2 regions of the Psychrobacter sp. AT9 genome follow, and region 1 is predicted to be linked to the other one. Evidence: predicted binding sites of a transcription regulator. Region 1 holds the regulator's gene; the other holds the start of a gene.
The links. The regulator PhoB, encoded in region 1, activates phosphate uptake and scavenging genes when phosphate is short. The targets are predictions, from matches to a motif close to TGTCATNAANCTGTCATAA.
Positions count from the first base shown of each region.

Region 2: ACMFL8_RS11020 (porin) is a predicted target of PhoB. The motif match lies at 9,296-9,314, and genes of this name have one in related genera.

Region 1 is NZ_JBKOTW010000001.1:3,057,667-3,072,976, forward strand. Features, by position in the region: gene ACMFL8_RS12780 (M23 family metallopeptidase) at 1-86, shown strand, start outside; gene phoR (phosphate regulon sensor histidine kinase PhoR) at 83-1,171, opposite strand; gene phoB (phosphate regulon transcriptional regulator PhoB) at 1,234-1,938, opposite strand; gene dtd (D-aminoacyl-tRNA deacylase) at 2,083-2,535, opposite strand; gene asd (archaetidylserine decarboxylase) at 2,652-3,494, shown strand; gene ACMFL8_RS12805 (DUF1287 domain-containing protein) at 3,642-4,247, opposite strand; gene ACMFL8_RS12810 (HD domain-containing protein) at 4,339-4,968, opposite strand; gene ACMFL8_RS12815 (isochorismatase family protein) at 5,097-5,672, opposite strand; gene ACMFL8_RS12820 (rhomboid family intramembrane serine protease) at 5,875-7,590, opposite strand; gene fadA (acetyl-CoA C-acyltransferase FadA) at 7,830-9,002, opposite strand; gene fadB (fatty acid oxidation complex subunit alpha FadB) at 9,233-11,392, opposite strand; gene ACMFL8_RS12835 (polyprenyl synthetase family protein) at 12,199-13,290, shown strand; gene ACMFL8_RS12840 (DUF72 domain-containing protein) at 13,361-14,179, shown strand; gene ACMFL8_RS12845 (metal-dependent hydrolase) at 14,235-15,310, shown strand, end outside.
Region 2 is NZ_JBKOTW010000001.1:2,630,018-2,645,327, forward strand. Features, by position in the region: gene eno (phosphopyruvate hydratase) at 1-1,257, opposite strand, end outside; gene ACMFL8_RS10995 (heavy metal translocating P-type ATPase) at 1,575-3,935, opposite strand; gene ACMFL8_RS11000 (heavy-metal-associated domain-containing protein) at 4,286-4,510, opposite strand; gene ACMFL8_RS11005 (hypothetical protein) at 4,688-4,942, opposite strand; gene kdsA (3-deoxy-8-phosphooctulonate synthase) at 4,970-5,845, opposite strand; gene ACMFL8_RS11015 (CTP synthase) at 6,075-7,709, opposite strand; gene ACMFL8_RS11020 (porin) at 8,037-9,158, opposite strand; gene ACMFL8_RS11025 (porin) at 9,444-10,490, opposite strand; gene ACMFL8_RS11030 (malate synthase G) at 11,119-13,317, opposite strand; gene ACMFL8_RS11035 (tRNA-(ms[2]io[6]A)-hydroxylase) at 13,909-14,676, shown strand; gene ACMFL8_RS11040 (hypothetical protein) at 14,993-15,193, opposite strand.

The DNA of each region.
Region 1 (15,310 bases):
CTAAAGGAACGCCAACCCATGTGCATTATGGTATTTATATCAATGGCAGCGCAGTGAACCCCTACCCACTTTTACAAAAAGATTAAGGCGCATCGGCAGAACGTACATAAGCGCTAGGAAATACTGCACTAAAGGTCGAGCCTTTGCCTTCTACCGACTCTATGGTTAGTTGCGCCTCATGTTGATATAAGACATGTTTTACAATTGCCAACCCTAAGCCTGTACCACCCGTAGCACGACTGCGTCCGCTATCGATGCGATAGAAGCGTTCCGTCAAGCGCTCGATATGTTGGGGCGCAATACCGAGACCATCATCTTCGACGGCAAAGCGGCAGCCTTCCGATGTTTTTGTCCAGCTGATAGCGATGTTGCCACCCTTTGGCGTGTATTTTATAGCATTAATCACCAAATTGGATAAGGCGCTTGTTAAGTACATCTCTGAGCCATACAATCCATCATAAGTGTCTATCTGCAAATGAATAGTATGACCATATTCTTGGTTATACGCCTGCGCATCATCATAGATATGCGTCAGTAACTTGGTCATATCGATATCATTTAGCTCATGCGTCTCTTCTATTTCGATGCGAGACAATAGCAATAAGTCATTTACAATCCTATTCATACGAGCAGTCTGCTGGGTCATTAGCTCAAAGCCACGCCGCCACTGCGGGGGCATATCCTCTTGATCAGAGAAATTTTCTAGATAGCCCATCAGTACGGTCAATGGCGTACGCAGCTCATGCGAGACATTGGCCACAAAGTCACGGCGCATTTGCTCCAAATGCTGCAAGCGGGTCACATCATAAATTATCAGTAGTTTTTCATCGCCGAAAGGCGTCAGTTCACACTTTAGATAACGTTTAGGGTCTCGCCATGACACCATGTGCACACCATCGCTCGGTGGCGTGATAGCCTGATAATACTGGCGAAATTCAGGCACGGTGATAAAGTCAAAAATGCTTTGACCTTTGTTGCTTGACTGCAATAACAATAAATCTTCCGCTGCCTGATTCCACCATTCCAAACCATCATCATCATTGAGCAAAATGACCGCATCCCGTAGTGCTAGTAAGGCACTGCGGATTTTTTTGAGTTGATTTGTTGTATTGTGCTGGGCAACTTGCGCTTGCTCACCCTGTTGCTCATTTTTTATCGGCATTATCGTCATCGTTATCCTTACTACTGTCTTCTGCGTTGTTTTACGCTTGCCACGACTTGTTCTGTCTTGGTCTAATTGGATTCAATCAAGCTGGAAAACCGATACCCAGTACCGCGCACCGTTTGTATCAGCGTAGCACAGTCATAAGGCTGTAGTAATTTACGTAAACGCCGAATATGGACATCAATCGTTCGATCTTCAATATAGACATTGCCGCCCCAAACCTGATCTAGCAGCTGTGTCCGTGTATACGCACGCTCTGGATGACTCATAAAAAATGCTAACAACCGATACTCTGTCGGGCCGATATCAATGAGCTGACCTGCCGCCGTTACGCGCTGGCTTTTGGGATCTAAGCTAAGCTTGCCGATTTCGATAGGCTTGTCGGCGCTCAATGTACTACTACGACGTAGCACTGCCTTGATTCTTGAGATTAATTCCCGTGTCGAAAAAGGCTTGGTCATATAGTCATCAGCACCCGCATCAAGACCATGAACCTTACTGTCTTCCTCACTTTTGGCCGTTAGCATAATAACCGGTATCTCAGCGAGCAAATCGTCGTTCTTGAGCATACGACAAAAATCAATACCACTTTTTTCGCCGGTCAGCATCCAATCCAATAATATGAGCGCCGGACGGTGATCGACCACTTGCTGATGCGCCTCTGATGCGTCGGCAGCCTGTAAACTATCAAATCCAGCCATCTCTAACGTCATCACAATCATTTCACGAATCGCAGGCTCATCCTCGACGATCAAAATTTGCTCATTGTACATACGGCAACCTTATTATTATAGTCAAAATATCAGCGTTCAAAAAGTTAGCATTCAAAAAATCAAGATACAGAAAGAGGCGATAAACACTCGCCCGTTTCTACTTATTAAACGGACTAATTATGACAGCTTGATGACAGATAATTTTTATACTTCTAATAAAAAGTTTAAGGGCCCATCATTGACGCTGGCAACTTGCATATCAGCGCCAAACTGACCAGTGGCAACATTGTGATGCTGAGTGTTGGCATAATCAACCAGTTGTGCAAACAGCACTTGAGCAGCATCAGGTGCCATCGCGCCACCAAAGTCAGGGCGACGACCCTTGTCTGTTTTTGCCATCAAGGTAAACTGCGACACCAACAGTAGTCCGCCACAGACCTGTTGCACATTTTTATCCAGTTTACCGACCTTGGCAGGATCTTCATCGTTTTCAAAAATACGATAGGCCAAGATTTTGTCGATCATGCGTTGGGCAGTTTGCAGGCTATCTTCATGCCCCAAGCCAATATATGCCAATATCCCATGATCGATTTTGCCAATACAATGCTGATCGACGACGACGCTGGCATGGCTCACTCGTTGTATAAGTGCTTTCATTTACTGATTCCTTAACAGATTATGCTCAGACAATAATATGCTGTCCATGATAAAATACAGCCATTAACTTGCCTAATTTTTATTCTTATTTCCAATCCTATTTTGGTAGCCTTATTATGAATGTATTTACCACCTTACAACAGCTTGTCCCGCAGCAGCAGCTGAGTAAAGTCGCTGGGCGTCTAGCCGCCAGCCGTCATCCGTACGTCAAACGTGCCTTTATTCGTGGCTTTGCCAAAGCTTACGGCGTCAGCTTAGGTGAGTATGAACGTCAGAGCTTTAATGCTTATGAGAGCTTTAATGACTTTTTTACCCGTGAGCTCAAAGAAAATGCACGTACTATCGACAGCAGCGCCAACGGTATTGTCAGTCCTGCTGATGGTATCATCTCGCAGCTAGGTCAAATTGAAGACCATAAATTACTGCAGGCAAAAGGTCGTCATTATGATGTTGGCCAATTACTTGCTGACAGCGAAGATGGTAGCTACTTCGCTGATGGTAGCTTTGCGACTGTTTATCTCGCACCCAGTAATTACCACCGTGTGCATATGCCATTTGCGGGTACATTAACTAAGACCCGATATGTGCCAGGTACACTATTCTCTGTCAATAATACCACGGCCGCTAACGTGCCGGATTTATTTGCTCGTAATGAGCGTTTGGTTTGTTTATTTGATACAGAATACGGCAAAGCTGCCGTGGTAATGGTCGGCGCTATGATTGTCGCTGGTATCGAAACCGTCGCCACTGGCAAAATCAGCCGCACTGAGGACATCCAAGAATCAGAGCACAATATGAGCTTTGAAAAAGGCGCTGAGCTTGGACGCTTTTATTTGGGTTCAACGGCGATTGTCGTTTTACCAAAAGCCGCAAAAGCGGATTGGCAGGACAGCATGAAAGCCAATAGCGTGGTAAAAATGGGACAGTTATTGGGTCAAGCAAAAACTCAGCAAGCTTAATTTGTAAGAAGCTCATAATACTGAAAAGCCCAGTTAAACGTAGATAATGACGTTTGACTGGGCTTTTTAATGGCTGTTAGTTTGTACTACTTCCATTTTGTATTGCTTGTTTTTACTACTTTAGGCTCCCTTTTCCAAAAGCCTTTATCAATATCGAAAGTGCTTATGGATAGGATAAGCAAATAGGATGTTTTCCTCCTGCGTACCACTTCCGATATTATGAATAATCAGCGGCGTACCATCAGCAGCTACTTTATCTGAGACGATACCGATGTGCGGCAAGTTACCCTTTGGCAGCCGCCATGACACAACGTCTCCCGCTTGAAAACTGCCTTTATCGGTCGTAGATAACGTCTGTCCATGACGCGCAAAAAACGTTTCAAGGTTGGGCACGCGTCGATGATCGATATTTTTGTCCGTTGACTTTAAGCCCCAAATCTTTGGGTAGTCCGACCAACTTGATTTCATGTCATGGTTGACCAACTGCTGCAAATCCACATTTTGCAAACGATAAGCACGGACAATCACATCGGTACAGACGCCAGTCTCTATTGGTACATCGCCACGCGGAAAGTCCAGCTTACGGTAAGTAGGATCATAACTCACCGTGACACCAATCTGTTTTTTAGCATCGTGCGCCAATTTATCGCCATCACTGATAGGAGCAAGCGCTTGCGCCATTTGCGCTAGTCCCAGCATGCTGACAAAGGCTAGCGATTTGCACCATGTTTTATAGTTCTTAAATAAGTGCATGGAACCTCTCTATTATTATTGACACTATTCAATATAAAGGTTTTAAACAGCGTCAAACGTTGCGAGTCAGTAACAAGGTGATGTTATCAATTTATTTATCAACCAACCACCCTTGCTGGGTCGCGTATTCAATGTGTTGTGATAACCAATCATGGATAATCGGAAAGCTGTCTTTGATAAATTCATGCGCGCCAGCCACTTGCGAGCGTGCAACACCAAGCTCAATCCACGTTTTGCCCTCAGTATTTAAATTAAGCAAAAATGGCAATAAACGATCGACCACTCTAAGTAGATCAGCCTCTTTACTATTACCTGTCTCCTGCTCTTCCCAGATCTCACTTAAATCAGTAATACCGTTACCACGCTCGCGTTGTAATCGAGCAATACCCTCGCGCTCTTCGAGGTGCGCATCACGACGGGTATCAGCATATAAAAAAGTATCGCCCGCATCAATCTCACCCAAATCATGCACCAGTGCCATCTTAAGCAATTTTTCATGATTGACGTCCAACTCAAACAATTCAGCGATTGACCAGCATGCCATTGCTAGATGCCACGAGTGCTCAGCAGAGTTTTCCAAGCGAGTCGTCCCCGTCACATAGCTGCGTCGATTGACACGTTTTAGGGCATCAAGCTCTAATAAGAAATGCGTGACGTCATCTATCTTAATATTTGCGTCGCGCGTTGGATCGGTCAATGTTATAGGTATGTTTGAGGACATATTTCTCTCTGGTTAAATGCAATACAGCGCCTGTCTTATCAAGCGCTGTTTTCACGAAAATAATTTATATTAATTGAAACAATAACGCTAAGAGTTTGTCATTCATTCTCAACCCTTTATCGCATCCGCTACTTAATCAAATTACTAATAGTCTTAAAAGCATGGTCTTGGCTACTGCGGCATAATTCAAACAGAATGGATTCTACTGTCGTAATCACGCCGCCAGCGCGTCGAATACGGCGAATGGCTTGTTTTTTGTCATAAGGAAAGCGCGACCCAACGGCATCACCAATAATAACTGGCTGCATCCCATTATCCAATAAATCCAGCGCCGTTTGCATGACGCACACATGGGCTTCGACACCAAATAATAGGACAATGCTTCGATTTTGCTGCGCTAGATAATGCCATGAATCATTATTATCACAAGCACTAAAGGTAACCTTTTCAAAGCTTTTGGTATTGTCGCCTTCTAATACTTCACGTATCTCAGGTAGCGTATCGCCCAAACCTTTTTTGTACTGCTCGTTGAGCATAATTGGGATGTTCAGGGCTTGTAGACCTTTGATCAAAGTGACTGTCTTTTTGACGATATTTTCATGGTCATAAATATGCGGCGTTAAGCGTTCTTGAACATCGATTATCATCGCTTGGGTATTTTCGCGAGCGATTCGATAGGTACGATCGGTAATCATAGTAGACATGGCACACTCCTTGTACGGCTGACTTTATTGTTAAAGGCTATGTTAGTTTTATCATTGATATTGTCTTTATTAGCCTTATGCTCATTTAGTCATAGTTTGCTGAGTGCGTCAATGGAGATAGTCTCTAATAATGATTAATAACAATTCATCACGTTTGATTCATATTGCTTAGCGTAGGTTTTCGATTATGAATAGCCAATAACTATATATTATGACGCCTAGCATTGCGTAATAAAGACTGTTTTTGAGTCATAACTATGACCACACCGAAAATCATACCAACACATAAGGTCAGAAGATAATACACCATATAGCTGAGCGTGTTTATGAAAGCAACAAACATACTGGATAAGAGGATGGTCAATATGACAGCCACAGTAGCACCATATATTTCTCTATATTTTTTGTTAAAAATCTTATAAATAACTAATGTTATCGCAATACCAAACATGCCTAATATAGCGCCCCAAGCACCCGCCATGTCCATATCATAATAGAGAGCCCCTAAAATATTGGAAAAAATGCCACATATAAAAAAGGTAATCATAAAACGTGCAGGACCTAATACTTTTTCTAAAATATAACCGACTGAAAAAAGCATCGCCAAACTCATTACTAAATGTATAATCCCTGCGTGTACAAAAAGCGATATCACTACTTGCCAATATTGACCAGCTTGCAGCGCGTCCATCGTCAACCCACCTACACTATTTACCTGTCTGGATAAAGGGTTAATAATATCCATACCCATGAATACGGTAAGTATAAATGCACCTATACAGGTCAGTATTAACACCAACGTTGCAGGTCGTTTTTTATTACTTCTAAATAAAGTTACTAGGCTTTTTGATACATCACTCACTGGTGCTCGTTTTTTTACGGGCTTTTGTTTTTTGATAGGTGTACGTTTTCGCGTGCCCTTTTTTTCTTGATTATCAATATCTGCTGCAAGAATAAGCAAAAAGCATAGCCCCATGCCGATAAAAAATGAACCAAATCCCCAGACAAAGTCACGATCTAAACTGTCAACGAATATCTCTGATTCAGGTACTAACACCAAGGGTGGTAAATTAGACTGCTTATTAGTTTTAGAGATAGTATACAAATAGGCGCTTCTGTCATTTGATGACTTCAGCTTTCTAAAATATCTGATATTAGAGAGGTCAGCAGCGGCGTATCTATAGCTCGAGTCATTAATAAACGCTGAGTATTGTCTGTCTTTAATGTTTTGATCTGCACGATTATCGTATTTCGTGTGGTAGCTAGAACCTAGCCAGATATTATCAGCAGCGGTAAACGGTGTAACAATGTAATAATCAATATGCAATGTCGATTCGAAGTATCGTCCATTGACTACTACTTGTGTCTCTATATAAGAAACTCTCTCTGATTTTACTGGCTCAACATTACCAACTTTGAAGTATTTTTGTTTTGGATAGTGACGGATATCGTTCAAGCTGTCTACTTCAATGATCTCGTAAGCCGCTTTGGATAAATAGTTTTGGCTGATCAAAAGCGGTATCGCTAATGCTAAAACCATCGCAACAAAGAAACAGCTCGAACTACTGCGCTTATCCGACGTTAAAGTCAAAAGCTCGTATCTCGGCCACATCCAAATAGTAATGACCAAGACGGATAATAAACAAGGAATGATAAAATCCCAGTAGCCTTCTTTTAAAGGTAGAACATCTAAATAAATATCTAGCAACCAACGCAAAGCACCAAAGAGTAAAATGGTCAGAATACTCAAACCCAAATAAGGTAAAAATACCTGCTTTAATTTTAGTTTAATCGATCCTTTGGGACGTTTGGCTTTCTGTTCTTTGCGCTTAGCAAGTTTACGTCTTTCCTGTTTACCTACTCTGCTTCTGTTTTTATTCTTATATCTATATTGGCTTTGCTTATTGTTATCATCCATGCCCTATCACCATTCATTTACAATGAACCACGTCCTAATTTTGTTAGCCTTTTTCACTCCACCAATAACGATATGATTGAATTCAACATACTTATTTACATTGTTTTATTTTATGCGGGCACAAAAAAGCGCCTCCAACATTAAGTGAGAGGCGCTCATTTTACAAGACATTAATATAAAATTGATCAACAAATATCAGTTTTATTAATATTTACTACTATTTGGAAGTCAGACTAAAATTAAACACGCTCAATAATAGTCGCAATACCTTGGCCAAGACCGATACACATGGTCGCTAGACCGATTTCAGTATCTGATTGCTCCATCGCGTTTAGCAAGGTAACCGTGATACGAGCACCAGAACACCCTAGTGGATGACCTAGCGCAATCGCGCCACCGTTGATGTTGACGATGTCTTGCTTGTCCGTCAAGTTCAAGGCTTTTAATACTGATAAGCCTTGCGCTGCGAACGCTTCGTTTAGCTCGATGGTTTGCATATCATCGATGCTCATACCAGCACGCTTAAGTGCTTTTTGCGTAGCAGGTACAGGACCGTAACCCATGATAGCGGCATCACAACCAGCCACAGCCATGCTGCGAATACGAGCGCGTGGCTTAAGACCTAGCTCTTTGGCTTTTTGGGCGCTCATCACTAGCATTGCAGACGCACCGTCAGATAATGCAGATGATGTTGCAGCAGTTACTGTACCACCTTTAGGATCAAAGGCTGGACGTAGATTTTGCATTTGCTCCATCGTAGCATCAGGGCGAATCACTTCATCAACGGTACATAGTTGCAAGCGACCAGCAGCATCATGACCTTCGATACCGATGATTTCATTGTCAAAACGACCTTCAGTGGTCGCAGCCCATGCACGGCGATGAGACTCAAGACCAAAGGCATCTTGCTCTTCACGGGTGATGCCATTCATACGACCTAGCATTTCAGCAGTTAAGCCCATCATGTTTGAAGCTTTTGCATAATGCTTTGATGCTTCAGGGTTGAGATCAACGCCATGCATCATGCCGACGTGACCCATGTGCTCTACACCACCGATGATGAACACATCACCTTGATTGGTCATGATTTGGGCAGCGGCAGTGTGTAGCGCCTGCATAGAAGAACCACATAGACGGTTAACGGTTTGACCGCCAGCAGTCTTTGGAATACCAGCCAGCAGACCGATGTTACGACCGATGTTTAGACCTTGCTCTAGCGTTTGGTTGACACAACCCCAGATGATGTCTTCAACGTCGCGTGGATCGAAATCGTTACGTTCAACCAATGCACGTACCAATTCAGCAGACATGCTATCAGCGCGAACGTGACGGAACATGCCGTTTTTGGTTTTACCCATTGCTGAGCGTACGCCATCTACGATGACCACGTCTTTTGGACTTAAAATTGTCATACTATCTTCCTTTTCAATTTTTATTGTCAGTGTAGTCAGTCCACTTTAGTGCTATTACCTCGTCAATCTCGCTTAAAGTACAATACGTACATTAGCGCTTGAGTTCCTTGTACTAGCATTAAATGAAACTCACTATAATCGTACGTTCACTATTGGAGACGATTCATGTCTCAATTGCTCTTAGCCTAAATAGCAAACGTACGGCACTTCATCCTAGTAGTGACTGCCTATTACGCTGTGGCGTAAAAGGTCTCGCCTGCTGCTGCCATATCGCGAATTTTTTGCGGCGCTTCATAGGCTTTGCCAAGATGGGCGTATTTTTCACACAATGCCAAGTAGTTATCTAGACCCATTTGGTCGACATAACGGCAAGGACCACCGCGGAATGGCGGGAAACCAACGCCCATAATCATCGCCATATCAGCTTCAGATGGCGTGCTAACGATATTGTCTTCTAGGCAGCGCACGGTCTCATTACAGAAAGCCAGCATGGTACGGTCGATAATCGCTTGATCATCAAAGGTTTGCTTGTCGCTATCTGTCGTGGTTTTGAGTAGCTCATAAGTGGCTTCGTCAGCAACTTTCTTTGGCTTGCCGCGCTTGTCCATTTCGTACTTATAGAAACCAACACCGTTTTTCTGACCTAAGCGTTTGTTTTCATATAAAAGCTCAATCGCGCCTTTATAATCAGGCTTCATACGGTCAGGGAAACCTTCTGCCATGACTTCTGCGCCATGTACACCCGTATCTAGACCAACGACGTCGATTAGGTAAGCAGGACCCATCGGCCAGCCGAATTTTTCCATGACTTTATCAACATGGACGAAATCAGCACCTTGCTTAAGCAGCAAATCAAAGGCGCCAAAGTATGGAAACAATACGCGGTTCACAAGGAAACCTGGGCAGTCATTCACGACGACAGGCACTTTGCCCATTTTTGTGGCCAAAGCAACGGTCGTTGAAATAGCTTCTTCAGAAGATTTTTCACCGCGAATAACTTCTACTAGCGGCATACGGTTTACTGGGTTGAAAAAATGCATACCAACGAAGTTTTCTGGACGCTCTAACGCTTCAGCTAAGAAAGTAATAGAGATAGTCGAAGTGTTTGACGCTAGGATACAATCGTCTTTTACTAGACCTTCTACTTCTTTAAGAACCGCACGTTTGACGTTTGGATTTTCTACCACTGCTTCGATAACGATGTCAGTCTCAGCAAAATCACCATAGTTAAGCGTTGGACGGATACGGCTTAAGGTTTCGCCCATTTTTGCTGGGGTCATTTTGCCGCGATCGACCATTTTGCCAAGTAGCTTGCTGGCTTCGCCCATACCAAGGTCTAATTGCTCAGACTTGATGTCTTTCATGATGATTGGCAAGCCTTTGCTGGCTGCCTGATAAGCGATACCGCCACCCATGATACCAGCGCCTAGTACAGCCGCTTCATTGATTTCGTGTGCTTGCTTGCTGTGCTGCTTCGCTAATTTCTTAACCAATTGATCGTTTAAGAATAGACCAACCAAGCTTTCTGCTTGTGGAGTTTTCGCCGCTTTTGCAAAATAGGTCGCTTCAACGTCGATCGCTTTGTCACGTGATAAATTCACATGCTTTTCGATTGCTTCGATCGCGAGCGCTGGTGCTGGATATTGCTTAGGATTTGCTTTGGCAAAGATCATACCTTTGGCACTGTTGAATGCCATGGCTTGCTCAAGCTGATTTAGCTTAACAGGAACCAGTTTTTCTTCACGTTTTGCTTTCCAATCAAGCTCACCTGAGATACATTTTTTGACCAAGTCAATTGCTGCATCTTGCAAGTCATCAGCAGGAACCGTCGCATCAACCAAGCCTAGCTTTAGTGCTGCTAGTGCTTTTTTAGGAGCGCCAGTCGCGATAAGCTCAAGCGCATTGTCGATACCAATGATACGCGTACTACGAACCGTACCACCAAAACCTGGGAAGATGCCTAGCTGAGTTTCTGGCAAACCAATAATCGCTTTGTCACTCATGACACGGTATTCACAAACCAATGTCATCTCACAACCACCGCCCATTGCAGCGCCATTGATGGCAGCTACTTTTGGAAACGGCAAGTCTTCAAAACGATTGAAAGCGTCATTAACATGAACGACCCAATCTTTGATCTCGCTTTCTGACTTTTTGAAAGAACCGACGAATTCTGTGATGTCAGCACCAGCGATAAACACGCCTTTCGCCGAAGTTACGATAAGACCTTTTACGTCATCAGCTTTTTCTAAAGCGGTGACGGCTTCACCAAACTGTTTGTTGGTTTCGGCATCAAACTTGTTCACGCTCTCATTTTCGGCGTTGTACTGCATATTGGCGATGCCATCCTCTAGCATTGTCACCGTGATGCGATTTCCTTGGTATACCATCTGAAACTCCTTTCTATATAACGAAAGCTACGTTTTAAATTAAAATAAATAGCCAGTTACTGTTAGTAAAATGGGTAATAGCACTGTGCGCCTGTTGTGTCATAAAAACCAACACAGAGTCTACGCACGAGTGAAGATGTCTTTATTATCTAGCGCTCATGATGATGCACTTATTTTGCGTTTCTTACATGACATCATATGACACTTCATTTATATAATTTCTTTCAAGGTGCTGCTGTTGCAAGTGTTGATGTTATAAATATTGACTGAGATATGGTGCGATATGAGGCATCGACGACCAAATAACCTGAGTAAAAACCTATTGCCATCGTCACCAGATCATTTTCACGTCAATTAGTGTAGGGGATTATGCCCCTCACTGTCACAAGCTAATGCCATACTCGCAAGTCACTCTTAAATCGCTTGCAGGCATTTACCTTACGCTAAAAGTTATTTAGTGAACAACTGTATACTGAGTTATCGAATTGAATCACTAACTTAGATAAACAATGAACCTAATATTGAATGAGTACCATCTCAAAGATGGTAGACCGTTGGTGCTATCCAATTAATTGTACCTCGCTTAGCTTGCTCTTTTATCAGAACATATTCAACCAATGAGTGAAATCATCTGTGCGTAACGAAATCTTGTTGTTATCTTTCGGCTGAAGTAAGCCTTGTCCCAAAAAGACCGCAACAGAAAAGTGTCAAAAACAATCGATTGATACTCTGTCTCACACAAGCAATATAATCGTTCATGCTACACTAACGATATTTTTATTACTCCTCTGATAAATGGTTGGATTATGACTGTTTCTTCTACGCCAAGCGTTATGCCTACTAGCTTTAAGTCTTTTAATCGCTCTGACAGCAGAACCGATAGCAATGCCAATAATAGCACCCAGCAATTCCATAGTGCTGTGCGCGAGCAATTGGCGCAAGACATCGACGTGCTGTTTGCTTATGCCCAGTTACCAAGCCCACTGTTGGATGCTTGCCGTTATGTGATGACGGGTCAAGGTAAATTGGTGCGTCCACTACTGGTCGCCAGCGCCTTTGCCAATGTGAATGATCACAGTGATAAGAGTATTGATAATAAGTTTGATACAGATACGGCAGTCAGCGATGAATTAGCCTCGTTATTAGAAAACGACTCAGATTATGATATGGCGCGCCGTGCAGCATTGGCGGTAGAGCTATTGCATACCTATTCGTTGGTGCATGATGACTTGCCCTGTATGGACGATGATGACCTGCGCCGTGGTCAGCCAACGGCTCATATCGTCTTTGAAGAATCGACCGCCCTACTCGCCGGTGACGTATTACAAACGCTAGCTTTTGAAGTATTGACCGCAGAGCTACCTACCTTTGCACCTTATGACTCAAATATTGCAAGCCAGCTACTCGCTATATTTGCGCCACGTGCCAGACGTATGGTCTCGGGTCAAATGCTGGATCTAAATGCAGAAGCCAGTGACAGCATCTCACAAACAGACTTGGAATCCATCCACCGTGACAAAACAGGCGCGTTAATTGAAGCTGCCATGCTTATGGGCGGCATCTGTGCTGGCGCGACGGCTCCTCAGCGCATGGCACTGCAAGAGTGTGCACAGCATATTGGGCTGGCCTTTCAAGTTCAAGACGATATTTTAGATGTGACCACCAGCACCGATACGCTTGGCAAACCTGCTGGTAGCGATGAAAAACTAGACAAGTCTACTTACGTGAAACTAATGGGTGTGGATCAGGCGACCAGCTATGCGCAATCGCTGTTTAATGATGGGCGCGCTGCTATCATTCGTGAAATGAGTAGTGGTGAGTTGAGTAGTAGCACCGACAACATTGACAACGATGCGCTATTGGCACTGATTGAGTGGCTCTGGTCGCGTAAAAAATAGCCCTATAAAGATGGCACTATAAAAGATAAGTTAAATAATTTACCCATCAAAATAGCAATGAGTGGTCAACATGGACAGTATTCCTACTCCGCGTATTTACCTTGGCACTGGCGGCTATAGCGATACCGACTTGCTCGGTACACTGTATCCAACGGGCACAAAGAAAACGGACTTTTTACGTGAGTATGCCAAGCAATATGGGGCGGTGGAGATTAATAGCAGCTTTTACGCACCTATTGGACAAAAAGCCTTTGCTGGGATGGTTAATAAAGCTTATGTACAAGCCGACAGCGAGTTAAAGTTCGCCGTTAAGCTGCATCAAAACTTTACTCATGTACGCAAAGGCACTGCCGAACACGCACAAGCATTTTTAAACGCCCTATCTCCGCTTATCGAAGCAAATGCTTTAGCACCTTTGCTACTCCAGTTCCCTCACGGCTTTGACCGTACTCGCGAGCATCGTCTCTATCTAGCAGAACTTGTCAGTTGGTTTCAAGACTACCCACTCACCATTGAGTTTCGTCATAACGCTTGGCACACACCGCAAGTAGTCGATAGCTTTCGGCAGCAAAGTCTCATTTGGTGCAGCGTTGATTATCCTAAGGTGAATGGCCTACCACCATCACGATTGATATTTACCGAACGCACTGGCTATCTGCGCATGCATGGCAATAATCTGAATTGGTGGGATGCGATGAGCGCGGCTGATCGTCATGATTATCGTTATAGCGAAGCGGAGATGCAGGACTGGGCACAAGCGATTGCTAATCAGCGCCAGCACTTTGATACGTTATATATCTTCTTTCAAAATACTACTAAAGCACATGCGTATTATAATATTGCGATGCTGCGTGAGGCATTATCTGCTCACCATTTTGAGGTTCTCTAAAAAATATACTGATATAAAGCTCAATCCTTACTCGATAATGAACAAGTAGACAACCATGGATTCACTCAGTCAGATTGTTTTAGGCGCTAGTGTACAAGGTGCGGTACTGGGTAAATACCAAGGACGCAAAGCCTATCTATATGGGGCCATGCTAGGTACTTTGCCTGATTTGGATGTCTTAATACATTATCCTGATCCCATCAGCAATATGACGTATCACCGTGGTTTTAGTCATTCGCTAATTGTCTTGACGGCAGTCGGCATCGTAGGCGCATTGGCAATCAGCCGCTATCATCAATGGCGCGATATGCCTTTGCCCTACTCTACTAAACGTTTAGCCCTAGCGATGACTTTGGCGCTGACAACGCATCCACTTTTAGACAGCTTCACGGTCTATGGCACGCAATTACTGTGGCCGCTGCAAGAGTCTCTGTCGCTGACGCCTTTTAGTATTGCGTCGATGTTTATCATCGATCCGCTATATACGTTGCCACTGCTCATCGCCATGATCGTAGGACTGACAAAAGGAAGCAAGCTTGGTATTTTTAAAACTGGCGTATTAGCTCATTGCCAACGGCTTGCCATTTGGATGTTGGTTATCAGTAGTGGTTATTTGATGCTGTCGTTAGGTCTAAAATATTACGCGCAAGACAAAGCTGAGCAAACCTTAGCAGTTGCCAAAATAGACAATATAGTCCGTATCAAAACCATGCCTGTCCTACCTACTATCCTGATGTGGCGTACAGTCGCTAAAGACGATCAAAACAGATTGATTGAAATACGCGGTAGCGTTTTAGACAGTCGCTTGCCTGAGTATCGCTATCTGACGCAGTATGACAACTCGCAGATGCTACGTGCAAACCTGCCAACCGCGAGCCAGCCCTATGCGCACAGGCTGGATTGGTTCTCTGGTGATTGGACAGGCTACCGAACTCAAACAATGCTTGATGACGCTGCCGAGCCAAACAAGCAAGACATCCAGTTGGTCGTTGATGACCTACGTATGATGGCGGGCGACACGGCATTCTTTAGTTTTGTATTGGCTAATAAAACAGGACAAGCGTTGCCGTGGCAATCTGTTACGCCTATAGACGCACCCATTGTCAAAACGGATGGTGAACCTGAAGTATC
Region 2 (15,310 bases), 430 kb from region 1:
AATACGTAGCAGCTGATTGTATTTCGCCACGCGATCTGAACGGCATAGTGAGCCAGTTTTAATCTGACCAGCCGCAGTACCAACGGCTAAATCTGCAATGGTGCTGTCTTCAGTTTCACCTGAACGATGCGAGATAATCGTCGCATAACCATTTTTCTTCGCCAAATAAATCGCATCTAGCGTTTCTGACAAAGTACCGATTTGGTTGAATTTAATCAAAATCGCATTAGCAATATGCTTATCAATACCTTCTTGTAAGATAGCAGGATTGGTCACAAATAAATCATCACCAACCAATTGGACTTTATCACCAATCTGCTCAGTTAAGTATTTCCAACCATCCCAATCAGATTCATCAAGACCGTCTTCGATAGAGATGATAGGGTATTGACGCGCCAACCCTACTAAATAATCTGAGAATCCTTGGCTATCAAATGCTTTATTACCCTCGCCTGCCAAGATATATTGACCATCTTTATAAAACTCACTAGCCGCACAATCTAATGCAAGATGAATGTCTTCGCCTGCTTTGTAGCCAACTTGCTCAATCGCTTGCATGATAACGGTGATAGCTTCTTCGTTACTACGTAGGTTCGGAGCAAAACCACCTTCATCACCGACCGCTGTGCTCAAGCCTTGTGATTTTAAGACAGATTTTAGACTGTGGAAAATTTCCGTGCCAGCACGTAACGCTTCTGAGAAGCTGGTGAAACCAACTGGTTCAATCATAAACTCTTGGATATCAATTGTGTTATCCGCATGCTCGCCACCATTTAAGATGTTCATCATGGGTACAGGCATGGTCAGCGACGTCTGGTTGCGCAAATTGGCGATGTATTGATGTAGTGGCAGACTCTGTGACTTGGCAGCAGCTTTTGCAGTGGCAAGGGACACCGCTAGCATCGCATTGGCACCAAGGCTGTCTTTGTTTTCTGTACCATCTAGCGCAATCATGGCATCATCGATACCTTGCTGCTCGGTGACCTCTTTATCCATCAACGCACTGCGAATCTGGCTATTGACGTTGGCAACGGCTTTTTTGACGCCTTTGCCCATATAGCGGTTTTTGTCGCCATCACGTAGCTCAAGTGCTTCACGTGAGCCAGTAGACGCGCCACTTGGGGCAGCAGCACGGCCGACAGTACCGTCAGCTAAGATAACATCGACTTCAATCGTTGGGTTACCGCGCGAGTCTAAAATCTCACGAGCACGAATGTCTTTAATTGCGGCAACGTTGGTGGTTTCTTCAGCGTACATAATGTCTGTTAATTCCTTTGGTCATGCCAAGTTTGTGGGATAAATAACGGCAACTAGAATACAAAAAAGATAAAGCAAAATATCATATAGCCCTATACCTAGACCAGATTTTTCTACTGATATACTCGGCTAGTTTTGAGCAGGCTTCAGGGTTTGTTTAGTACTTTAACCGTCAGCTATAGTGGTTGGCATCATAGCATAAATTTCACTAAACTTCCCTTATCTTACATCGACTGGCGGTCATAAAACCACACATAGATAGCCAAATATTAATTATCAATTTGTCTCAGTAGCTGATATCAAAAGTAAAATGACTCTTATGCTTTTATTGGGCGTTCCGCTCTAGTCTGAGAGGCAGATACCGTGTTATCAAGTTCCACTTCCGTTTTGAATCGAGTTAGACGTAGCGCATTCATTAATACAGAAATAGAGCTAAGCGCCATCGCAGCGGCGGCAATCATAGGATTTAAAAAACCAAAAGCGGCAAGCGGAATGCCAAGGCAATTGTAAATAAAGGCAAAAAACAGATTTTGCTTAATATTACGTAGCGTGGCTTGCGCAATTTTTTGCGCGGCATCGATATGCATCAGCGACTCGCCCATCAAACGGGCAGAAGCACTATGCTGGGCAACATCTGTGCCTTCAAACATCGCAAAACTGGCATCAGCGGTTGCCATCGCTGGCGCATCATTGACGCCATCACCTGCCATTGCGACTTTGTGACCAGCTGTTTGCAACAAGGCGATTTGGCTCGCTTTATCACGTGGACTCATCTTGCCATAAGCTTGCTTGATACCCAGCTGCCCTGCGACATGATCGACGACGGATTGCTTATCACCACTCATTAAAATGACATTGATACCAGCATCTTGTAGCGCAGTAATGGCCTGAGGGGTATCGGCTTTTAAATCATCAGCTAAAGCAAAAGCACCTAAGGCTTCATCGTTAATACTAATGGCAACGGTACTGGCGATTTGCCATACTTTTGGCATCAGCTTTGGTAGCGTTAAATTAGCAAACTCTGCGGTGCCGACTTTTACCACACCTAAACCTTCAATGCTCGCTTGTATACCAGCGCCTTTAACGACACTAATATCCGTAACATTCATTAATGGCAGATTACGGTCTCTGGCAGTATTTATTAACGCGGTGGCTAACGGATGGCTGGCATGCGCCTCGACGCTGGCGGCAATCTGCAATACATCATCCACAGCAAGCGACTTATCAACCATCACCTTATCGACGATAGTCGGTTTACCAATAGTCAATGTACCCGTTTTATCGAGCACGACCGTATCAATATTACCTGCAGCTTCTAGGCTTTGCGCATCTTTAAACCAAACGCCATGACGAGCAGCGACTCCCATACCAGCCATGATAGCCGCTGGCGTGGCTAAGCCAAGCGCACAAGGACAAGCAATGACCAATACTGATACGGCATGCATTAGGGCAGTATCAACCATACCTGTTAGCCACCATGTGACCCCAAAGGTGACCAAAGCAATCGTTACCACCACTGGTACAAAAATAGCCGTGACTCGATCAGCTAGACGCGCCAAGTCGGCTTTTGAGCCTTGCGCATCGCTGAGGGCTTGTACCATATCACCCAGCTTCGTATCACTGCCTTTAGCACTGACGCGATATAGTAGGCTGCCGTTTTCGACTAAAGCGCCTGCTAGCAGACTATTACCCTCTTCTTTTTTGAGAGGTACTGACTCACCCGTTAAATGACTCTCCACACACCAGCCACTACCTTCGATGACTACCCCATCCGTTGCCACACGGCTACCTTGTTTGGCACGCAAAATATCACCAATTTGCACATCTTTAAGAGCTACATTATGAAAATCACCATTTGGCTGCTGCTGTTCAACTTCATCAGGCGTTAAAGACAATAATAAATCAATACTATTAAGGCTGTGTTTTTTGGTACGCTCTTCTAAATATTTACCCGTTCGCACAAAAGCAATAACCATCACCCCAGCTTCAAAATACACAGCAGGGCTATTGCCAGTCCCATGACCACCAGCGTGACCACTTTGTAGCAGGCTATTTAACGTACCATCGCCATGCGTCAGCCACAGATATGTTGAATACGCCCATATGGTTACCGTACCAATGACGACCAGCACATCCATATTAGCAAGACCACCTTTAATGGATGCCCAAGCGCTCTTATAGAACGGTAATGCCAAGCCAAATTGTACAATCGTCGCTAGGACAAACTGAATCCAAACCGATGGCATCCACGCCATACCAAAGCCTGTCAGCATACCTGCCATACCAACTAAAAACGGCAGCAAACATAGCCACAAGCCAATCAAGCGCCACGGGTACTGAGTCGCCGCATCTTTATCCGCTTGGGCAAACAAACTATCAGCTGCCTGCAAGTTGGCAACGAAACCAGTTTTATTTACCCATTCTGTGACTTGCTCAGGCGTCGTCTGGGTCGGATCATAATCGACATTCGCGGTCTCACCAGCGAAGTTCACACTCACCTCGTATACCGACGGCTTTTTATTGAGCACCTTTTCAATTCGCGAGGCACAGGCCTGACATGTCATGCCATCAATAGCCAACTGCAAGTGCGCACGCTGCGGCGCGAGCGGCGTATTGGATTGAATGTCAGTTTCTACATCGTAAGCGTTATGATTGTCAGTTTGGGTAGAATCATTCATAAATAAAACTCGGTATGGCGTTTATGCGTTATGGCGTTATAAGGTCGTCTGAGCTAAAACAACAACAACCCAGTGGAGGGGACATCTAAGTCAAACAAGTAAAACATTCTGCTATTGAATATTACTGTAATCGAATCGAATAATTAGCATGCTATTATCATCAGTAATGGCAATAATGCTAAATAATGATCCTAAATGGTCATGATTGGTAGTCATTCAAATTCTTCAATTTCTTTGACTTCTTCAGCTGTATTGAAAAGGATAGCTCTATATTTTGACGCTACTATCAATAATTTTTAACCATTAAAAAACCAGCCATGATAGCCGGTTTTTTATACAAATGGATAAGATTAAGCGTTAGCAACGGTGGCATCAAAGCCAGCGTCATCGATAGCTGATGCAATGACTTCGGCACTGGTTTTACTATCATCAAAGGTGACCGTTGCTTGATTGTCTGCAAGCTCGATACTGATATCATCTAGCCCATCAATATCGGCGGTGGCGTTATGAACACTCGCCACACAGCCACCACAAGTCATGCCGTCGATTTTAATAATACGTGTTTGGTTTGCCATGTTCGGCTCCTTATTTTTATTAGTGAAGATAGCCTTGATAGCTGTTCTTTAATATTTACCTTCTAAAATTTATCAAAGCTACACTAAACAAGCATAAGCGCTATCATCCTCAGTAACAAGACTGTTTGGTTGTTACTTTATTAAAAGACCTATCATCAAAGAATGTTTTGCTCAACGCTAATCATCATAGTGTGGATTTTGCGGTGAATCGATGGGAAACGGTTGGGTAACATAATCGACCATGCTAATCGCGGCAGTTAAGGCGTGAATACTGGTATTGGTATCATCATAGCGCATGGTTGCAACGTCATTATCAGGATCAAGCTCAATCGCCGTGACTCCTGTAATATTCTTAAGCGCTGTCATCAAGCTATCAAGACCTTCAGCGTCATCGATGTTTTCGATACTGACTTGTGCAACTTGTATGGCCATTATCTTACTCTCTTATAATCTATACTATTAATGAGTATCTAATATCTCAAAGCCTTTAACGAGATCATCAATTTGCTTAAGCTGACGTAAAAATGGCTCTAACTGACTCATTCTCAAGGCGCACGGACCATCACATTTTGCAGTTTCTGGATTTGGATGCGCTTCTAAAAACAACCCTGCCAATCCAGTTGCCATACCGGCACGTGCAAGTGTCGTGATTTGCTCACGTCGTCCACCAGCGCTATCGCTACGGCCGCCTGGCTGCTGCAGACTGTGGGTGACATCGAAAAATACCGGTATGTCCATCTGCTTCATGGTATCGAAGCCCAGCATATCGACGACCAAATTATTATAACCAAAAGCACTACCGCGCTCACAAAGTATCAGCTTGTCATTACCACCTTCGAGGCATTTATTGACGATATGGCGCATCTCATGCGGCGCTAAAAACTGCGCTTTTTTGATATTAATAATCGCATCGGTCTTCGCCATCGCATGCACCAAGTCAGTCTGACGCGATAAAAAAGCGGGCAATTGGATGATATCAGCAACTTCAGCGACGGGCGCTGCTTGATACGGCTCATGCACATCAGTAATAATCGGCACTTGGAACTTTTCTTTAATTTGTCCCAGCCAATCGATACCTTTCTCTAGACCTGGACCTCGATACGAATGCAGGCTTGAGCGATTGGCCTTGTCAAAACTGGCCTTGAACACATAGCCGATGCCCAAACGCTGACAAATCTCGACATACTGCTCAGCAATTTCGAACGCCAATTCTTTGGATTCTAAGACATTCATACCACCGAACAGCACAAAGGGCTGATCGTTGCCAATATTAATGGTGTTATTACTCGGAGTCTTAAGCTGAATATGTGATTGCGCTGTTAATAGATTTTCCATGAAACCCTTGTCCTCTTTATTGTTATCAACACGTCTATCCCATATTGTAACCGATAGCCCAATTAAAAAAAGTGTCCAAGCGTAATTAGATATCGCTAACTAAAAGAATATCTAAACAACCATTATCACCCATCAAATTAAGCAAAAAAAAGACCAATCCGTAGATCAGTCTTTTTTGGTAAAAATAACGCTTTCACACTATATTTCACAACACTTCACATTTTAACGATTACTTTGTTTCGCTATGATTTTTTGCGGCTTTCACAAAGCTGTTAAACAGTGGATGACCACCACGTGGCGAGCTGGTAAATTCAGGATGGAACTGTACGGCGACAAACCATGGATGCTCGCTAATCTCAACCGACTCAACCAAATGCTGCTTGGCAGAATAACCCGATATGGTCATACCTGCTTGCTCTAATGGCTCGATGTAACGATTGTTCATCTCATAACGATGGCGATGACGCTCAGTGATATTGCTAGCGCCATAGATCTGGCTCAGCTTGCTACCAGCGACTAGCTCAGCTTGCTGTGCGCCTAAACGCATGGTACCACCAAGGTCCGAGTCGTCACTGCGAATCTGTAGCTCGCCGCGCTCATCTAACCATTCAGTGATCAGACCAATGATTGGCTCAGCAGTCTTGCGATCGAACTCAGAAGAGTTGGCATCGATATTCATCACATTACGTGCGTATTCAATAACGGCCAACTGCATACCAAGGCAAATACCCAAATATGGCACGTTGTTTTCGCGAGCATAAGTAATGGCTTTCATTTTACCCATGGTACCGCGCTCACCAAAGCCACCGGGCACTAAGATAGCATCGGCATCATTAAGCTGTGCAAATAAAACATCGTCGCCTTCCAAACGTTCGGCATCGATATAATCAATTTTCACATCTACTTTATGAGTGATACCAGCATGTAATAATGCTTCGTTAATTGATTTGTACGCATCAGGCAGCTCGACGTATTTGCCGACCATCGCTACGGTGACCGTTGATTCAGGATTGAGCTGGGCTTCAACGACTTTGTCCCAATCGCTCAAATCTGCTTCAGGCACATCCAAACCAAAGCGCTCACAAATCAAATCATCAAGATCTTGCTCATAAAGGGTGCGCGGTATTTGATAAATACTTTGCGCATCTTCACACATGATGACCGCGCGTTCTTCGACATTGGTAAACAATGCAATCTTACGGCGATTGTCTTGTGAGATATGATGATCAGAGCGGCAAATTAAGACATCAGGCTGTAAACCAATAGAACGAAGCTCTTTAACCGAATGCTGGGTAGGCTTGGTTTTGGTTTCACCGGCACTAGCGATATAAGGTACCAAGGTCAAATGCATCAGCATGGCGCGATTGCGACCTAGCTCTACTTGCATCTGGCGTACCGCTTCCATAAAGGGCAGCGACTCGATATCACCGACCGTACCACCAATCTCAATAATAGCGATATCATAACCCTCGCCACTGGCAAGGATTTTGCTCTTAATCTCATCAGTGATATGCGGGATAACCTGCACAGTACCGCCCAGGTATTCACCACGGCGCTCTTTATTCAGTACGTTCTGATAGATGCGACCACTGGTAAAGTTATTACTCTTACTCATCTTAGAGTGGCGTAAAAAACGCTCATAATAACCCAAATCTAAATCCGTCTCCGCCCCATCTTCAGTGACGAACACTTCGCCATGCTGGAACGGACTCATGGTACCTGGATCGACGTTAATATACGGATCCATCTTGGTCATTGTCACGTTCACACCGCGCGCTTCGAGTATCGCGGCAAGAGAAGCAGCAGTGATACCTTTTCCTAGTGAGGACACTACCCCACCGGTCACAAATATAAACTTGGTCATAGTACTCTTTCGGTAATTGGTAAAGAAGGATTTTACTAAAGATACGCCAAAAAATATAGGGCAAAAGCGCAAACTATCCGAAACTCTTAGTTTTTGCTCAATGTTTATTGATTAAAACCGCATAATAAAAAAACTCACCCCGAAGGATGAGCTTTTTAGCAGAGTATTTATGCAGCATATAGTCGATACTAAATAAAATAGATACACGACATTATAATGCGTGACTGGTACAAATTTTTCTTGCTTGCTGTGCAAGCGCAGACAAAGGCTACAAAAATTTATATCCGTCACACTGTCTCTTTTTTATATTAAACTGACTATATTGAGTTAGAATTTATATTCTAAACCGCCACCGATAGCAAACACATCCGCATCACCACGAGCTTTAACTGAGTCAATGGTGTCATCAGCATTGTTTCTAACAACGAGCAGACCGTTCTCTAAATCTGCAGAGTTTTGACCAATATAAGCATGAGCAATCATATTGTCTTTGAACTTATATTTACCGCCCAATACGATTTGGTCTGAGTCGTTGCCATCAAGGCCAGCCAAGTTCTCAGTCTTATCATACTGAAGATAAACAGATGCTGGGCGAGCAAAGTTAGTTAGACCCATCTCGGCACTAACGACCAATCCTTTCTCTTCATCATCTGAATTATCAAAATCAACTTGCTGGTATAGCGCGCCTAGCTTCACAGGATAAGCCATGTATTTGCCCAAATCGACACTGGCACTACCACGTAGAATCTCACCTGTGACGCTCATGTCTTTGTCATAACCAACACCTGCAGTAAAGCCAGTACCTGGATCAAACATCAATGAAGCACCAAAGCCACTGTCACGGTCATCGCTATCAGAGACAAAAGACTCATCAGCACCGTATTGTAAGGCAAGCTCTAATGGTAGACCATTGTATTTGGGTGCAATCCATACGATTGAGTTATTAATACGCTCACCATCAGTCAAGGTAAGCGCTTCACTCAGCGTACCATCACCACCAAGAGAGCTTGAGCCGATATTATCCCAATAACCTTCGTTAACGGTTACGTTGTTGACGTAATCTGACACTGAGTAGTTGCGACCAAAGCGAAATTGACCGTAGTCTTTGTTTTTAAAACCTAGATAGGTGTCACGGCTTTTAAAACCAATGTTGCTGCTACCGCTGTCATCGATCTTGATGCCATACTCTAATTGATAAATCACATCGGTATTAGCAGTGATTGCTTCGGACCCTTTGAACCCTAGACGTGAAGAATGCGAGCTGACTTGTACTGAGCTGCTGTCTTCATTGATATTGATAGTGTCGTTAGGCAGATCCATAGACTGACGATCAAGCTCAGCGTTGACATAGTTAGCAGTGACGAATGCTTTGCCATAGACCGTTGGCGCGGCTTGAACGGCAGAAACTGATAGCGTTGCAATTGCTGAGGCTAAAAGTAATTTTTTCAAAGGGTATCTCCACTTGACGATTTGAGTGATAAATTGGCTAAGATTGACTGGCATGTACAATGGTATTGCTACAAACTCCCAAGACCATGATATATAACGAGCCACCAGAACGGCTTAGACACTACTTTATCAAGCAAATATTACAGTAAGATGAAAGAACAAAATTTACATGCCTGTAACTATCTATTTTAAGACTGATTACAATGAAGGGCTACTTTCTTTTTTCGCATAAAAAAACTCATCCCGAAGGATGAGTCTTTTTATACTATCTACTTGAGTGTGATACTAGAATAAGTATTCTAGACCGCCACCAAGTGCGAATACGTCAAGATCAGTATTACTATTCTTGTCTTCAGCAGAGTTGTTACCAACATAAGCATGAGCAATCATGTTGTCTTTAAAGTTATATTTGCCACCTACAACCACTTGGTCTGAGTCACGGTTGTTAACACCAGCTAAGTTTTCAGTACCATTGTACTGTACATATACAGATGCTGGACGAGCAAAGTTAGCTAGACCCATTTCAGCGCTTACAATTAGACCTTTTTCATCTTCAGTACCGGCATCGAAATCAGCTACTTGATACATTGCACCTAACATAACTGGATAAGCCATGTATTTACCTAGATCAACGGTAGCACTACCACGTAAAAGATCACCAGTTTGGCTCATGTCTTTTTCGTAAGCAACACCAGCAGTGAAGCCTGTACCTTGGTCAAACATCAATGAAGCACCATAACCACTGTCACGGTCGCCACTGTCAGTTACAAAGCGCTCGTCTGCACCGTACTGTAGAGCAAGCTCTAAAGGCAAGCCGTTGTATTTAGGGGCAATCCATACGATAGAGTCATTGACACGGCCGCCATCAGCCATAGTTACAGCATCAAGAACATCGCCTTCCATATCAAGATTACTAACACCTAAATTATCCCAAAAACCTTCAGTAACAGTAACGTTGTTGATGTAGTCAGTTACTGAGTAGTTACGACCAAAGCGGAATTGACCATATTGCTTGTTATTTAGACCAAGATAGGTATCACGGCTTTTAAGACCAATATTGTCATCAGTACCATCGATGGCAATGCCATACTCTAACTGATAGATAACATCAGTGTTAGCAGTCATTGCTTCAGAACCTTTAAAACCAAGGCGTGAAATGTTTGAGTTGATTTGTACTGAATCACTGTCTACGTCGAATTGATCATCGTTACCATCACGCTCAGCATTTACATAGTCAGCAGTAACGAAAGCTTTACCATAGACAGTAGGTGCTGCGTTGGCTGCAGATACAGATAGGGCTGCGATGGCTGTAGCTAAAAGTAGTTTTTTCATGGGGTATCTCCACTTTACAATTGTAGTAATGAGCAAGCTATGATTAGCCGGCGCCCATAATGGTATCGTCACAAATCCTCAAAGATATAATGTGTAACTGGCTACCGAGATTGGTCTAAAACAAGTGTGGCGAATTTCTACTACAATAAGACAAAAAAAACCATGACTCACATGACTGGGATTAGAACGTAACTGCCATGTAATCTTTGGTCTTTATCACTCCGTTGCGTAACATCCGTTACCAAACTCATACTTCGAATACAAGCATAACAACTTTGACATAATTTGCAACATTTTTTTTTGCTTTTTCGATACATCTACTATCGAATAACAAATGCTTTGTCATATTTGAACCGTTATGAAAAAACCCCTATCGACTCAAATAGATACGATACCCATTAATTAATATCATTACTGATAATATTAATTGGCGGTAATAAATACGATACATTGACCCAAAAAAAGCGCTACTTATTGATAAATAAATAGCGCTCATAAAGAACTGTTTGTCATATTTCTGACACATATGACAGTCACAAACGGGTAAGATGCATCAATGCCTGATCACGCCCAAAGGCTTAAATAGCACTTAGGTTACATGAGCAAACATGATACTTAACCTATCGTTTTAGGCATTTGCTTTGAGATCAAGACGCGCTTGATGCAATAGTGGCTCAGTATAGCCACTTGGCTGCTCGCGACCTTTAAACACCAAATCACAAGCCGCTTTGAACGCATAAGAGTGTTCAAAGTTATCTGCCATTGGCTGATAGTCACTATCACCTGCATTTTGCTCATCGACGACTTTTGCCATACGTTTCATCGTATCCATCACTTGCTGTTCGCTCACGACGTTATGATGCAACCAGTTGGCAATGTGTTGGCTCGATATCCGCAAGGTCGCACGATCTTCCATGAGACCAACGTCATTGATGTCAGGGACTTTAGAACAGCCAACGCCTTGGTTTACCCAGCGTACGACGTAACCTAAGATGCCCTGAGCATTGTTTTCAAGCTCTTGCTGTTTCTCTTCGTCTGTCCAGTTGGTGTCTTTCGCCAATGGGATGGTCAAGATATCGTCTAAACTGGCACGCTCACGTGATTTTAGGCTGTCCTGTACATCAGCGACGTTGACTTGATGATAGTGCATGCTGTGTAAGGTTGCACCTGTTGGCGATGGTACCCACGCCGTACTCGCACCAGACTTAGGATGAGCGGCCTTGGTATCCATCATCTCTTTCATCTCATCAGGCTTCGCCCACATGCCTTTACCAATCTGAGCGACACCCTGTAGGCCAGTCTCCAGACCGATATCGACGTTCCACTGCTCGTAGGCTGGCTGCCATGCTTGTGACTTCATGTCACCTTTAGGGACAAAAGGCCCTGCGTTCATACTGGTATGCATCTCATCGCCCGTGCGATCTAAGAAGCCGGTGTTGATAAAGATAACACGCTCTTTTGCTTGGCGAATGGCTTCTTTCAAATTAACCGTCATGCGACGTTCTTCATCCATGATGCCGATTTTAAGGCTGTTGCGCTCTAGCCCTAATAAATCTTCTGAAGCGTTAAACAAGTCATTGGCCATTTTGACTTCTTCAGGGCCGTGCATTTTTGGCTTCACAATATACATCGAGCCTTTACGTGAGTTTGATAGCTCGTTCTGACCTTTCAAATCATTTAGCGTTAATAGTGGCGTAATCAAGCCATCCATTAGACCTTCAAAGATTTGTTCTTGACCATTGCCCAAATCTACTAAGATTGCAGGGTTTTGCATCAAGTGACCGACATTACGAATAAGTAATAGTGAACGACCAGGCAAGATCAACTTCCCACCGTCTGGGGTGTTATATTCGCGGTCTGGGTTTTGCTTACGAGTGCTGGTCTTGCCCCCTTTTTCAAAGGTTTCTTGCAAGTCGCCATTCATTAGACCCAGCCAGTTGCGATATACTTCTACTTTTTCTTCTGCATCGACAGCAGCGATTGAATCTTCACAATCCTGAATCGCCGTAATCGCTGATTCTAATAGTACATCTTTGATGTTTGCTGGGTCATCTTTACCGACCGGATGATTGGCATCGATTTGAATCTCAGCATGTAAGCCGTTATTTTTTAATAAAATACCAGTAGGAGATTCAGCCTCACCAACGAAACCAACAAATTTGGCGGTATCTTTTAGCTCAGTGCTGCTATCGCCTTGGACGATTTCCAGTTTGCCATCGACCACTTTAAAGCCGGTCACATCGTTATATGAGCCTGACGCTAAGGCAAAATGCTCGTCCAAAAATGATTTGGCATAGGCGACAACTGCCGCACCGCGAGTCGGATTATAGCCGCCTTTCGCTTCTTGGCCATTATCATCACTAATGACATCAGTACCATACAAAGCATCGTATAAGCTGCCCCAACGAGCGTTCGTCGCATTGAGTGCGTAGCGAGCATTTCGGACTGGCACGACCAGCTGTGGCCCTGCGATATGAGCAATCTCATCATCAACGTTTTGCGTGCTAACTTTAAAATCATCGCCTTCTGGTAACAGATAGCCAATCTCTTTTAAGAATGCTTTATAAGTAGGGTAATCAATTTCGCCGTCTTTGGCAGGGTGTTGCAGGTGCCACTGATCGATCTGCGCTTGAATCTTGTCACGAGTTTCTAGCAGCGCTTTATTACGCGGAGTAAATTCTTTGATGACTTTTTCAAAACCTGACCAATAACTTTCTGAATCAACACCGACTTTCGGCAGCACTTCGTTTTCAATAAAGTCATACATCTGCTGGTCGATGGCAAGAATGCCTTTTTGAACACGGTTGGCGTTAGAAGACTGGCTCATATTGTTATCCTTATCTGTTCGTGAGGTGTGTTAATGCTAAGTTGCTACTCTAATGGTTGGAAAACGTGTGCCCTTGCAGCATTTGTGCCTAGTTTGCTTTACAGTGGATAAATAGCAAACATAACAGTATGTACTGTCAGCTATAATCGGGCAGCTGCTCATATGATATCTGTTTGATACAACATCTGGTTAATGTAGCATCTATGGTTTTTGGACCGTCTTTAAGAAGATCTGGCCTATAAATCTTGTGTTTTGATACAGGATTGGCAGTTGATATAATGCGCATTAGCCGCTACTAAATGATAATCAATAGTAAGACAAAATGCCTGAAAAGCAAAATCTCATCCTACTATCAAATAATAAAATAAACAAGGAAACGCCATTCACTAAGTAAATACTTAGGCTGTATAATAATGATACTCTATGAGCCATCTACTCTAGGGGCATTAATCCATACTTTAGAGCTAGGCCGTTATACGTTCAGTATAAACTGTAAGTAATCATTACAGCCTCCATTTATGCTTAACGGTTATCTATTTAACTTTTAATATTTGATTAAAAAGTGTTTAACATTCCACTATGGCAAAGACTATGAATAAAGAAAATATGAAACCCAGCAACAGCAAAGATGACGTTGCTTCCCACAACCGTGTAGAAGACGTTATAGACAAAGACAATATAGAAGAAAACAGTGTAGAAAAAGACCGTATAGAAAAAGAGAGTGCCGATATCGCACAACTGCGCACCCCTATTAAGGTTGACCTATCCGCTGTTTATGACTTTTTGGGCTCGCGAACCACACAGGCGTGGGTAGATGCGGCTACTGCGGATGTACCATTAATCATTCAAGATCATGCCAACTGCGAAAAAAAAGCGGCTGGTACAGCGATGAATCTATTATTCCGCTATGAGTTCTCGTATGATTTGCAGCGCAAATTGGCACAACTGATACGTGAAGAGATGCTGCATTATGAGCAAGTGCTCGGCATCATGCATGAGCGCGGGCAAGAGTGGAGATATCTGAGTGCGGGGCGTTATGCCAAAGGGTTGCTCAAGCACAAGCGTACTCATGAGCCAGCAGCGATGGTCGACGTGCTAATCATTGGGGCATTCATTGAAGCACGCTCTTGCGAGCGCTTTGCTGCGCTTTCTGACGTCATCGACGATGAGCGTTTGGCAAAATACTATCGCTACTTATTGAAGTCAGAAAGCCGCCATTTCGAAGATTATTTAGCATTGGCACAATCGCTATCTGATGATGATATCGATGAGCGCGTCGCATTTTTTAAAGCAGTAGAAGCAGAGTTGATATCCAGTCCTGATACTGAGCTGCGCTTTCACAGCGGCACCCCTGCTTAGCGTTTAAGCTGGCAGATTTTGTTAAATAAGCGCTATATAAAAGCACCCATATCGATCGCATAAAAAAGCCAACATCAGGGCGTGTCCTCAATTCAATCAATTACTCTCTAAATGGGCTAAAAATGGCTAAATTTTGCCAAACATCGTCAAATAGCTTATCAATATCTCGATATTTTTTGCGCTACTTTCCTTGTTTGACGGCAATTTATCTCATTTTTATCACCATTTTTAAAATGAGGACACGCCCTAGTCTCATAAACGATGCCTAGTGTTAGCTTTTTTATTTGTCTGTACAGAATATAATGGTCAGTTATGACTATTTCTTATCTTCCATAAGCGGGCTGTCATACTTTTTGTTATTTTTCGCAACATTATGCGGATCATGATCGTCAGTCGCTTGTTCTGCAGCGGCTGGATTTGCCTTTTGTAGTGCATCATCAGGGACGATACCATTATTATCATCCGCATCTTTGAGCTTAAGGTTATCGGTGTCAGCCCTATCATTTGAGTTATTCATCACCACTCCTTGTTATAATAGTTATTATTACAATAATTATTTTCTAACTCATATTGTCCAACTCAAGCTTTGATCAGTCATTGCCGTGGTCTAATATTCAACACGCTCTAGCTAAAA